3 regions of the Paractinoplanes abujensis genome follow, and region 2 is predicted to be linked to each of the others. Evidence: predicted binding sites of a transcription regulator. Region 2 holds the regulator's gene; each other region holds the start of a gene.

Region 1 (3,273 bases), 1.9 Mb from region 2:
GCTCAACGAGGACGGCACGGTCACCTACGCGCCGAACAAGAGCTACGTGGGCGGCGTGGACTCGTTCCCCTACACGATCAGCGACGGGCACGGCGGCACGAGCACGGCGATCATCACGGTCACCGTGGACGCGGCGGCGACCGACGTCGGGGCGGGCGACGGCAAGCTGGCCAAGACCGGCACCGACATCATCTCGGTCGTGGTGGCCGGCGGCGTCGCCGTCCTGATCGGCGGGTTCCTGCTGATGGCGGGGGGTGACCGGCTGCGACTGACGGCTGCGCTGGGCCTGCAGGGTCCGGGCCGCCACCGCCCGGGTCGCCACCGGTTCTGAAGAACTCCGGAAAGGCAAGAACGGCGGGTCGCCAGGCGACCCGCCGTTCTCGTGTTGCCAGGACTGGACTCAGAAGTCCATGTCACCGCCGCCCGGGGCGCCGGCCGGGGCCGGGGTCTTCTCGGGCTTGTCGGCCACGACGGCCTCGGTGGTGAGGAACAGCGCGGCGATCGACGCGGCGTTCTGCAGCGCCGAGCGGGTGACCTTGGCCGGGTCGATGATGCCCGCGGCCAGCAGGTCCACGTACTCGCCGGTCGCGGCGTTGAGGCCGTGACCCGCCTCCAGGTTGCGCACCTTCTCCACCACGACGCCGCCCTCGAGGCCGGCGTTCACGGCGATCTGACGCAGCGGGGCGTCGAGCGCGACCTTGACGATCTGCGCACCGGTGGCCTCGTCGCCGGCCAGGTCCAGCTTGTCGAACGCGGTCTTGCCGGCCTGCACCAGGGCGACGCCACCACCGGGCACGATGCCCTCCTCGACGGCCGCCTTCGCGTTGCGAACGGCGTCCTCGATGCGGTGCTTGCGCTCCTTGAGCTCGACCTCGGTGGCCGCGCCGACCTTGATGACCGCAACACCGCCGGCCAGCTTGGCCAGGCGCTCCTGCAGCTTCTCACGGTCGTAGTCGGAGTCCGACTTCTCGATCTCGGCGCGGATCTGGTTGACCCGGCCCTGGATCTGCTCGGCGTTGCCCGCGCCGTCGACGACGGTGGTCTCGTCCTTGGTGATGACGATCTTGCGGGCCTGGCCCAGCAGGCTCAGGTCGGCGTTCTCCAGCTTGAGGCCGACCTCTTCGCTGATGACGGCGCCACCGGTCAGGATGGCGATGTCCTCCAGCATGGCCTTGCGGCGGTCACCGAAGCCGGGGGCCTTGACGGCGACCGACTTGAAGGTGCCGCGGACCTTGTTGACGACCAGGGTGGCCAGGGCCTCGCCCTCGACGTCCTCGGCGATGATGACGAGCGGCTTGCCGCCCTGCATGACCTTCTCCAGCACGGGGAGCAGGTCCTTGACCGCCGAGATCTTGCTGTTCGCGATGAGGATGTAGGGGTCGTCGAAGACGGCCTCCATACGCTCGGCGTCGGTCATGAAGTAGGCCGACACGAAGCCCTTGTCGAAGCGCATGCCCTCGGTGAGCTCGAGCTCGAGGCCGAAGGTGTTGCTCTCCTCGACGGTGATGACGCCTTCCTTGCCGACCTTGTCCATGGCCTCGGCGATGATCTCGCCGACCGTGGAGTCACCGGCGGAGATGGAGGCGGTCGAAGCGATCTGCTCCTTGGTCTCCACGTCCTTCGAGAGCTGCTGCAGGCCCTCGGAAACGCTGGCCACGGCGGCCTCGATGCCCCGCTTGAGGGCCATCGGGTTGGCGCCGGCGGCCACGTTGCGCAGGCCCTCACGGACCAGCGCCTGGGCGAGGACGGTCGCCGTCGTCGTGCCGTCACCGGCGACGTCGTCGGTCTTCTTCGCGACCTCCTTGACCAGCTCGGCGCCGATCTTCTCGTAGGAGTCCTCGAGCTCGATCTCCTTGGCGATCGACACACCATCGTTGGTGATGGTGGGAGCGCCCCACTTCTTCTCGAGCACGACGTTGCGGCCCTTGGGGCCGAGCGTCACCTTGACGGCGTCGGCGAGCTGGTTCATGCCCCGCTCGAGGCCGCGACGAGCTTCCTCGTCAAATGCGATGATCTTGGCCATACGGCTGTGTCCTCCTGGACATTCGAGGTGCCGGGCCGCGTGGCCCCGCCCCCGCACGTGTGCGGAACTCTGCGGACGTCACCACCTGGCGTCGTGACGTCCTCAGGCCGAGCCGGATAGCCCGCGACGACCGGCCCCGTGCCCCGGCGCCGATGGCGACGCCGCGACCGAGACCCCACCGTCCCGACCTGCTGGCACTCACCAGACGCGAGTGCCAATGACTTGTTTAGCACTCCAGGGGTGCGAGTGCAAGGAAACCTCGACCCCGGGCGGTGGTCACTCCTCCGGGGCGTCGAGCTCCGCGAACAGGGAACGGCTGGTCACCGGTTCGACCGCCCGGCGGGCCTGCCCGTAGGTCACCAGGGCGGCGATCGCCCACAGCTGAACCAGCACGACCCCGGCCGCCGTGGCCGCGAACCCGCCGAGCGCGTAGTCGGCCACCCGCGGCACCACCGTGAGCGCGGCTGCGGCGACCAGCAGCCCGCCCGGGCGCGCGTGCGAGAGCAGATGGGCCGCGCGCCGCGGACCGCGCCCGCGCTCGATCAGCACGACGCAGCCGAGCACCCCGCCGAAGGTGAGCGCGACCGTCGAGCCGACGGCGAATCCGATGGCCACCAGGCCGCCCGCCGCACCCACCTGCTCCTCGGTCAGCAGCAGCGGCAGGCCACCGGTGAGCAGGCCGAACCCGGCGAACCACAACCACAGGGCGCGCAGCCGCATCGAGACCAGCGACCAGACCCGGCGGGCGCGGGGCCGCCGGCCCTGGGCGGCCGCGGGCAGCGCCACGCCGACCGCGCCGGCCAGGCTGAGCACGAGCGGCAGGGCGGACACCGCGAGATAGGCCAGCCACATGGCCGGGAGCAGCAACAGGCCGAACCCGCCGACCAGGTCGGCCAGGGCGGGCGCGGCCACGATCGTGTCGTCGACCCGGCCCACGAAGAAGTGCATGGGCAGCGCGACCAGCAGCATGACCGGGATCAGGTGGGCCGCGTGCCGCCCGGCGACCCGGCCGAACCGGCGCGCCCACTGCCCGAACCCGGGCCCGGCGACGAGCGGGTCGTGGACGACCGGTGGCTCCGGCGCGATGTCGCGCCGCCAGCTCAGGTCGGCCGTGCGCCCCTCCGGGTCGAAGGGGTCGGCGGCGGCCACCACCGGTGCCTCGACCATGAAGATGCGCGCGTCACCCTGCTCCACCCGGACACCTTGCCCCAGCACACGCCGGTGCCGCCACCCCGTCCGATTCCCGGCAA
Region 2 (3,273 bases):
TCGGGATGATCACGAAGCCGATGACGGCGCAGGCGGTGGCCCACCCGATCAGCGTGACGACCGACCACACGATCTGGAAGTTGAGCGCCTTGACCGCCTCGGCCCGCACGGCCGGGGACTGGTTGCCCTTGGCCAGCATGGCGATCAGCGGCACGATCCAGCCGGACAGGCCGCCGCCGACGAGGGCGCCGAGCGCGCCGCCGAAGTGGGCGATCATGATCCAGGTCTTGTCGTCCTGGGTCTGACCGGGGCCGTAGCCGCCGGGCGACTGCTGATAGCCGTACTGCGGGGGCGGGCCACCGTAGCCGGGACCACCCGACGAGGGCGGCGGCGCACCGTAAGGCGCACCGTACGGCCCACCCGACGTCGGCGGAGGCGCACCATAAGGGCCACCCGAGGACGGCGGCGGCGCGCCGTACGGAGGCGGCGGAGGCGGTGACGAACCGGAGACCGGGTCGTTAGCCGCATATGGGTTGAACGGCGTGGTCGGGTCGTACGGATTACCTTCACCGGGCGGGCGAGGTGGTTCAGTCATGGCTGACACCGTAGAGCCGCAGTTCAACGCGGTCGAGAGCGACATGCTGATCGAGTCGGCGAATAGACACTGCGCTCGATCATCGCGCTCCCGTCGGCGGCGACGTAGACTGGCACTCTGTCCGCGTGAGTGCCAAGGGGGAGGGGTCATTGTGAGTCTGGATGACCGCAAGCTCGAGGTGCTGCGGGCCATCGTCGAGGACTACGTCGAGACGCAGGAGCCCGTCGGCTCGAAATCCCTGGTCGAGCGGCATCAGCTCGGCGTCTCCCCGGCCACCGTGCGCAACGACATGGCCGTGCTGGAGGAGGAGGGTTACATCCGGCAGCCGCACACCAGCGCCGGCCGGGTGCCCACCGACGCCGGCTATCGGCTGTTCGTCGACCGGCTCTCCAAGGTCAAGGCGCTCAGCCCGGCCGAGCGGCGGGCCATCGAGCGCTTCCTGATCGGCGCGGTCGACCTCGACGACGTGGTGCATCGCACGGTGCGCCTCCTGGCCCAGCTGACCCGCCAGGTCGCCGTGGTGCAATATCCGTCGCTGGCCCGTTCGTCGGTGCGCCACCTCGAGCTGGTGCCGATCTCGACGACGCGGCTCATGCTGGTGATGATCGCCGACACCGGCCGCGTCGAGCAGCGCCTGGTCGAGCTGCCCGCGCCCGTGCCGGCCGACGACGTGACCGATCTGCGCCGCCGGGTCAACGAAAAACTGGCCGGGCAGAAGCTGGCCGACACGCCGCCGCTCGTGCAAGGTTTGGTCGACGACTGCAGCCCCGACAGCCGCGGCACCATGGCCTGTCTGGCCTCGGTGTTGCTCGAGACACTCGTCGAGCGCAGTGAGGAACGCCTCGCCTTGGCGGGCACGGCTAATCTGACACGTGGGGGCGTGCTGGACTTCCAGGGCACGCTGCGCCCCGTCCTCGAAGCCCTCGAGGAAGAGGTCATCCTGCTCAAGCTCATCGGCGATCTGGAACCGAGCACCACCCGGGTCCGGATCGGCGACGAGAACCAGATCGACAACCTGCGGTCGGCGTCCGTGGTCAGCACAGGCTATGGCCCCGGCGCGACGATCGTCGGGGGGCTCGGCGTGCTCGGTCCCACCCGGATGGATTACCCCGGCACCATCGCGACCGTGCGCGCGGTGGCCCGCTACGTGGGCGACCTTCTAGCCCAGAACTGACGAGGATTGCGGAGCCCGTGGCCAAGGACTACTACGGCATTCTCGGTGTGAGCCGGGAAGCCACCGACGACGAGATCAAGCGCGCCTACCGCAAACTGGCTCGGCAATACCACCCGGACGTCAACCCCGATCCGGAAGCGCACGAGAAGTTCAAAGACATCAACGCGGCGTACGAGGTGCTCTCGGACGACCAGAAGCGTCAGATGGTCGACCTCGGCGGCGACCCGCTCGCCCCGGGCGGCGGGGGTCCCGGCCCCGGCGGCGCGGGCGGCCCGTTCGTCGGCTTCCAGGACATCATGGACGCGTTCTTCGGCACGGCGGCCGGCGGCAACGCCCGCGGCCCGCGCCCGCGCACCCGTCCCGGCGCCGACGCGATCCTGCGACTCGAGCTCGACCTGGTCGAGACCGCGTTCGGCGTCGAAGCCCCGATCACCGTCGACACCGCGGTGCTGTGCACCCAGTGCTCCGGCGCCGGCACGGCCCCCGGCACCCACCTGGCCACCTGCGACACGTGCGGCGGCCGGGGCGAGGTGCAGAGCGTGCAGCGCACGTTCCTGGGTCAGGTCGTCTCGTCCCGCCCGTGCGCGACCTGCCAGGGTCACGGCACGGTCATCCCGCACCCGTGCCCGACCTGCGCCGGCGACGGCCGCGTACGCACCCGCCGCTCGCTCACCGTCAAGATCCCGGCCGGCGTCGAGGACGGCATGCGCATCCGCCTGGCCCAGCAGGGCGAGGTCGGCCCCGGCGGCGGCACCCCCGGCGACCTCTACGTCGAGATCCACGAGCGTCCGCACGACGTCTACTCGCGCAAGGGCGACGACCTGCACTGCCGGGTCACGCTCCCGATGACCGCGGCCGCGCTCGGCACCCGCCTGACGATCAAGACGCTCGACAGCGAGGAGGGCATCGAGGTCAAGGCCGGCACCCAGCCCGCCTCCACGCTGCGCATCCGCGGCAAGGGCGTGCCCCACCTGCGGGGCCAGGGCCGCGGCGACCTCTTCGTGCACCTCGACGTCAAGACGCCGACCAAGCTCACCGGCGACCAGGAACGCATGCTGCGCGACTTCGCCAAGACCCGCGGCGAGGACGTGGCCGAGCTGAGCAAGCAGGGCGGGTTCTTCAGCCGGATGCGGGACGCTTTCAACGGCCACTAGAAGAGACGGAGTGGCGTAGTGGGGTGGCGGGGGTACAGTGCCGTCGCCCCCCAAGCAGCTGACTCGGCTCAGCGTCAGCGGCAATGATCAGTTTGCCGTCCTGTGCCACGCTGCCGTGGTGGAGAGCGAGGATTTCTACACCACCACTGCCCAGCTTCTCGCCGCCTTCGCCATTGCCCTCTTGGTCGTTCTGCCAGGCATTTGGCGGCAGCAGACCGCTCGGCTCCGCGGCGCAACGAGGCAACGTCAGGAAGCCTTGTATCAGCACCATCTAATCGATATGCCGACGCTCTCCTACAGCGAGGACAAGAAGCTGGGGGTGGCGACCCTTCGGTGGGCCGTCGAATGTCGTCGGCAGGCTCGGCTCTATCGGGCGGTGCAGGGCGCCGCTTCGCTTTTCTTGACGGGCG
Region 3 (3,273 bases), 620 kb from region 2:
CGTTGCGGGTCACCTTGACCGGGTCGATGATGCCGGCCGCGGCCAGGTCGACGTATTCGTCGGTGGCCGCGTTGAGGCCGTGGCCCCAGCCCAGCTCGGCGACCTTGCCCACCACGACGTAGCCGTCGTGGCCGGCGTTCTGCGCGATCCAGCGCAGCGGCTCCACCAGCGCCTTGCGGACGATGGTGACGCCGATGGCCTCCTCGCCGGTGAGGCCCAGACCGCCGTCGAGCTCCGTGGCCACCTGGGCCAGGGCGGCGCCGCCGCCGGGGACGGTGCCTTCCTCGACCGCGGCCTTGGTCGCCGCGATGGCGTCCTCGATGCGGTGCTTGCGCTCCTTCATCTCGACCTCGGTGGCGGCGCCGACCTTGATCACCGCGATGCCGCCGGAGAGCTTGGCCAGCCGCTCCTGGAGCTTCTCGCGGTCCCAGTCGGAGTCGGAGGCCTCGATCTCCTTGCGGATCTGCGCGACCCGGTCGGTGACGTCGGAGGACTTGCCGCCGCCGTCGACGATCGTGGTGTTCTCCTTGTCGACCACGACGCGCCGGGCGGTGCCCAGCATGTCGAGGGTGACCTGGTCGAGCTTGTAGCCCAGCTCGGGGGCGATCAGCTCGCCACCGGTGGCGATCGCCAGGTCCTGCAGCATCGCCTTGCGGCGGTCGCCGAAGCCAGGCGCCTTGACGGCGGCCACCTTCAGCGTCTTGCGCAGCGCGTTGACCACCAGCGTGGACAGGGCCTGGCCCTCGACGTCCTCCGCGATGATCAGCAGCGGCTTGCTGGACTGCAGCACCTTCTCCAGCAGCGGGAGCATTTCCTCGATGCTGGAGATCTTCTGGGTCGTGATCAGGATGTGCGCGTCCTCGAGGACGGCTTCCTGCGACTCGGCGTCGGTCACGAAGTTCGGCGAGATGAAGCCCTTGTCGAACTGCAGACCTTCGGTGACGTCGAGCTCGGTGGCCATGGCCGAGCCCTCCTCGACGGTGATGACACCGTCGCGGCCGACCCGGTCCATCGCCTCGGCGATGAGCTCGCCGATCGTGGCGTCCTGGGCCGAGATGGTGGCCACGTTGGCGATCGCCTTGTGGTCGGCGACCTCGACGGCCTTGGCCAGCAGCGCCTTGGAGACGACCTCGGCGGCCTGGTCCATGCCGCGCTTGAGGCCGATCGGGTTGGCGCCCGCCGTCACGTTGCGCAGGCCCTCGCGCACGAGCGCCTGGGCCAGCACGGTGGCGGTGGTGGTCCCGTCGCCGGCGACGTCGTTGGTCTTGGTCGCCACCTCCTTGACCAGCTGCGCACCGAGGTTCTGGTACGGGTCGGTGAGCTCGATCTCCTTGGCGATGGTGACACCGTCGTTGGTGATCGTGGGCGCGCCGAACTTCTTGTCCAGGACGACGTTGCGGCCACGCGGGCCGAGGGTGACCTTGACCGTGTCGGCGAGCGAGTTGACGCCGTGCTCGAGCAGGTGGCGGGCGTCGTCAGAGAAGCTGAGAATCTTCGCCATATGGGGTCCCTTCACGCACCAACGCCCTGGCCCGTCAGGAACGAGCCAGGGCGGTCAGCACTGTCAGTAGGTCACTTCTCGATGACCGCGAGGACGTCGCGGGCGGAGAGCACCAGGTACTCCTCGCCGGCGTACTTGACCTCGGTGCCGCCGTACTTCGAGTAGAGGACCGTCTCGCCGACCTTGACGTCAACCGGGATGCGGTTGCCCTTGTCGTCGATGCGGCCGGGGCCGACAGCGAGGACGGTGCCCTCCTGCGGCTTCTCCTTGGCGGTGTCGGGGATCACGATGCCCGACGCCGTGGTCGTCTCAGCCTCGTTCGCCTGGACCACGATGCGGTCCTCGAGCGGCTTGATCGCAACCTTGGTCGCGGTAGTCACGGGCATACCCTCCTGGGTACAGGTTTGCCGACCAGAAAGCCTGGCCGGACTGATGCCTCATGCCACCGGGCGGGGCCGTCGTCGCGGGTGCCGGTCCGCCTGGTGCCAAGCCGCAGGCCCGGATGGGCTCGCGGCTGGCACCCTCATGTTGAGAGTGCTAATCGGAGATTAGGCCGGAACTAGCACTCCGTCAACCAGAGTGCCAACCAAAACGGGGCCGGGGAGAATGCCTGCGTGACCGCCTCACTGCGTACCCCCGAAGGGGTGAACGCCCTGGCCCTGGCGAGCGAGATCGCCGCCGGGGACCCGCTGGCCGCGGCGTCCGCGCTGCGCTCGCGGGGGGTGCCGCCCGAGCTGGCCGCGGCCGCGCTGACGCAGGTCGATCTGCGGCGCCGCGCGACCGCCAAGTTCGGCCCCGACGCGGAGTCGATGTTCTTCACGCGGGCCGGTCTCGAACAGGCGACCCGGGCGGTGGTGTCGAACCGGCGGGCGGCCCGGCTGGCCGCGGCGGGCGTGCAGACCTTGGCCGACCTCGGCTGCGGGCTGGGTTCCGACGCGATCGCCGCGGCGCGGGCCGGGATCGAGGTGTACGCCGTCGACGCCGACCCGGTCACGGCCGAGCTCGCCGCGGCCAACGTCGAGGCGCTGGGGCTGGGCGATCGGGTCCGGGTGGAATGCGCGGACGCGACGACCGTACGGGTGGAAGGATTTGACGCCGTTTTCGCCGATCCGGCGCGCCGGAAGGCCGGGCGTGGGCGCGTTTTCGACCCGAAGTCCTACTCGCCGCCGTGGGATTTCGTCGTGGGCCTGGCCGCCCGGGTGCCCCGTACGGTGCTCAAGCTGGCTCCGGGGATCGATCACGACTTGCTGCCGCCGGGCGCGGAGGGGGAGTGGGTGAGTGTGGGCGGTGACCTGGTGGAGGCCGCGTTCTGGTGCGGGCCGCTCGCCGCGACGCCGCGCCGCGCGACTTTACTGCCGGGTAGCGCCGCAATGTCCGGCGCACGGGGTGTCGAGCTGACCGGGAGCGGGACGCTGCGGGCGCCCGTGGGTGGTGTCGGCGCTTTCCTGTACGACCCTGACCCCGCTGTGGTGCGGTCCCATCTGGTGGCCGAGTTCGCCGAGAGCATCGGCGGGCGGCTGGCCGACCCCGACATCGCGTACGTCTACACCGATGACGCGCGCCTGACCCCGTACGGGAGAAGGTTGGAAATCACTGACGTGCTCGGGTTCTCGCTCAAGCGGCTGCGCGCCCTGCTGCGGGAGCGTGGTGTGGGCCGGCTCGAGATCCGCAAGCGCGGCTCGGCCCTGGAGCCGGATCAGCTGCGTCGCGATCTCAAACTGTCCGGCCCGGGGGCGGCTTCGATGGTGCTGACCCGGGTGGCGGGTGCCCCG

The links. Region 2 encodes HrcA, which represses chaperone genes, less so after heat shock. Its sites were predicted from a motif close to GGTTNGCACNCTCNNNNNGAGNGTGCNAACC; they were not measured.
Region 1: a site for HrcA is predicted at 2,213-2,243, ahead of groL (chaperonin GroEL). Genes of this name have one in related genera too.
Region 3: a site for HrcA is predicted at 2,014-2,044, ahead of groES (co-chaperone GroES). Genes of this name have one in related genera too.

Annotation. Positions count from the first base shown of each region.
Region 1 is NZ_JACHMF010000001.1:7,272,778-7,276,050, reverse strand. It holds gene BKA14_RS33295 (beta strand repeat-containing protein) at 1-331, shown strand, start outside; gene groL (chaperonin GroEL) at 401-2,023, opposite strand; gene BKA14_RS33285 (hypothetical protein) at 2,300-3,217, opposite strand.
Region 2 is NZ_JACHMF010000001.1:5,342,011-5,345,283, reverse strand. It holds gene BKA14_RS24280 (DUF4870 domain-containing protein) at 1-535, opposite strand, end outside; gene hrcA (heat-inducible transcriptional repressor HrcA) at 687-1,709, shown strand; gene dnaJ (molecular chaperone DnaJ) at 1,727-2,863, shown strand; gene BKA14_RS24265 (hypothetical protein) at 2,982-3,273, shown strand, end outside.
Region 3 is NZ_JACHMF010000001.1:5,962,239-5,965,511, reverse strand. It holds gene groL (chaperonin GroEL) at 1-1,501, opposite strand, end outside; gene groES (co-chaperone GroES) at 1,573-1,881, opposite strand; gene BKA14_RS27140 (class I SAM-dependent methyltransferase) at 2,116-3,273, shown strand, end outside.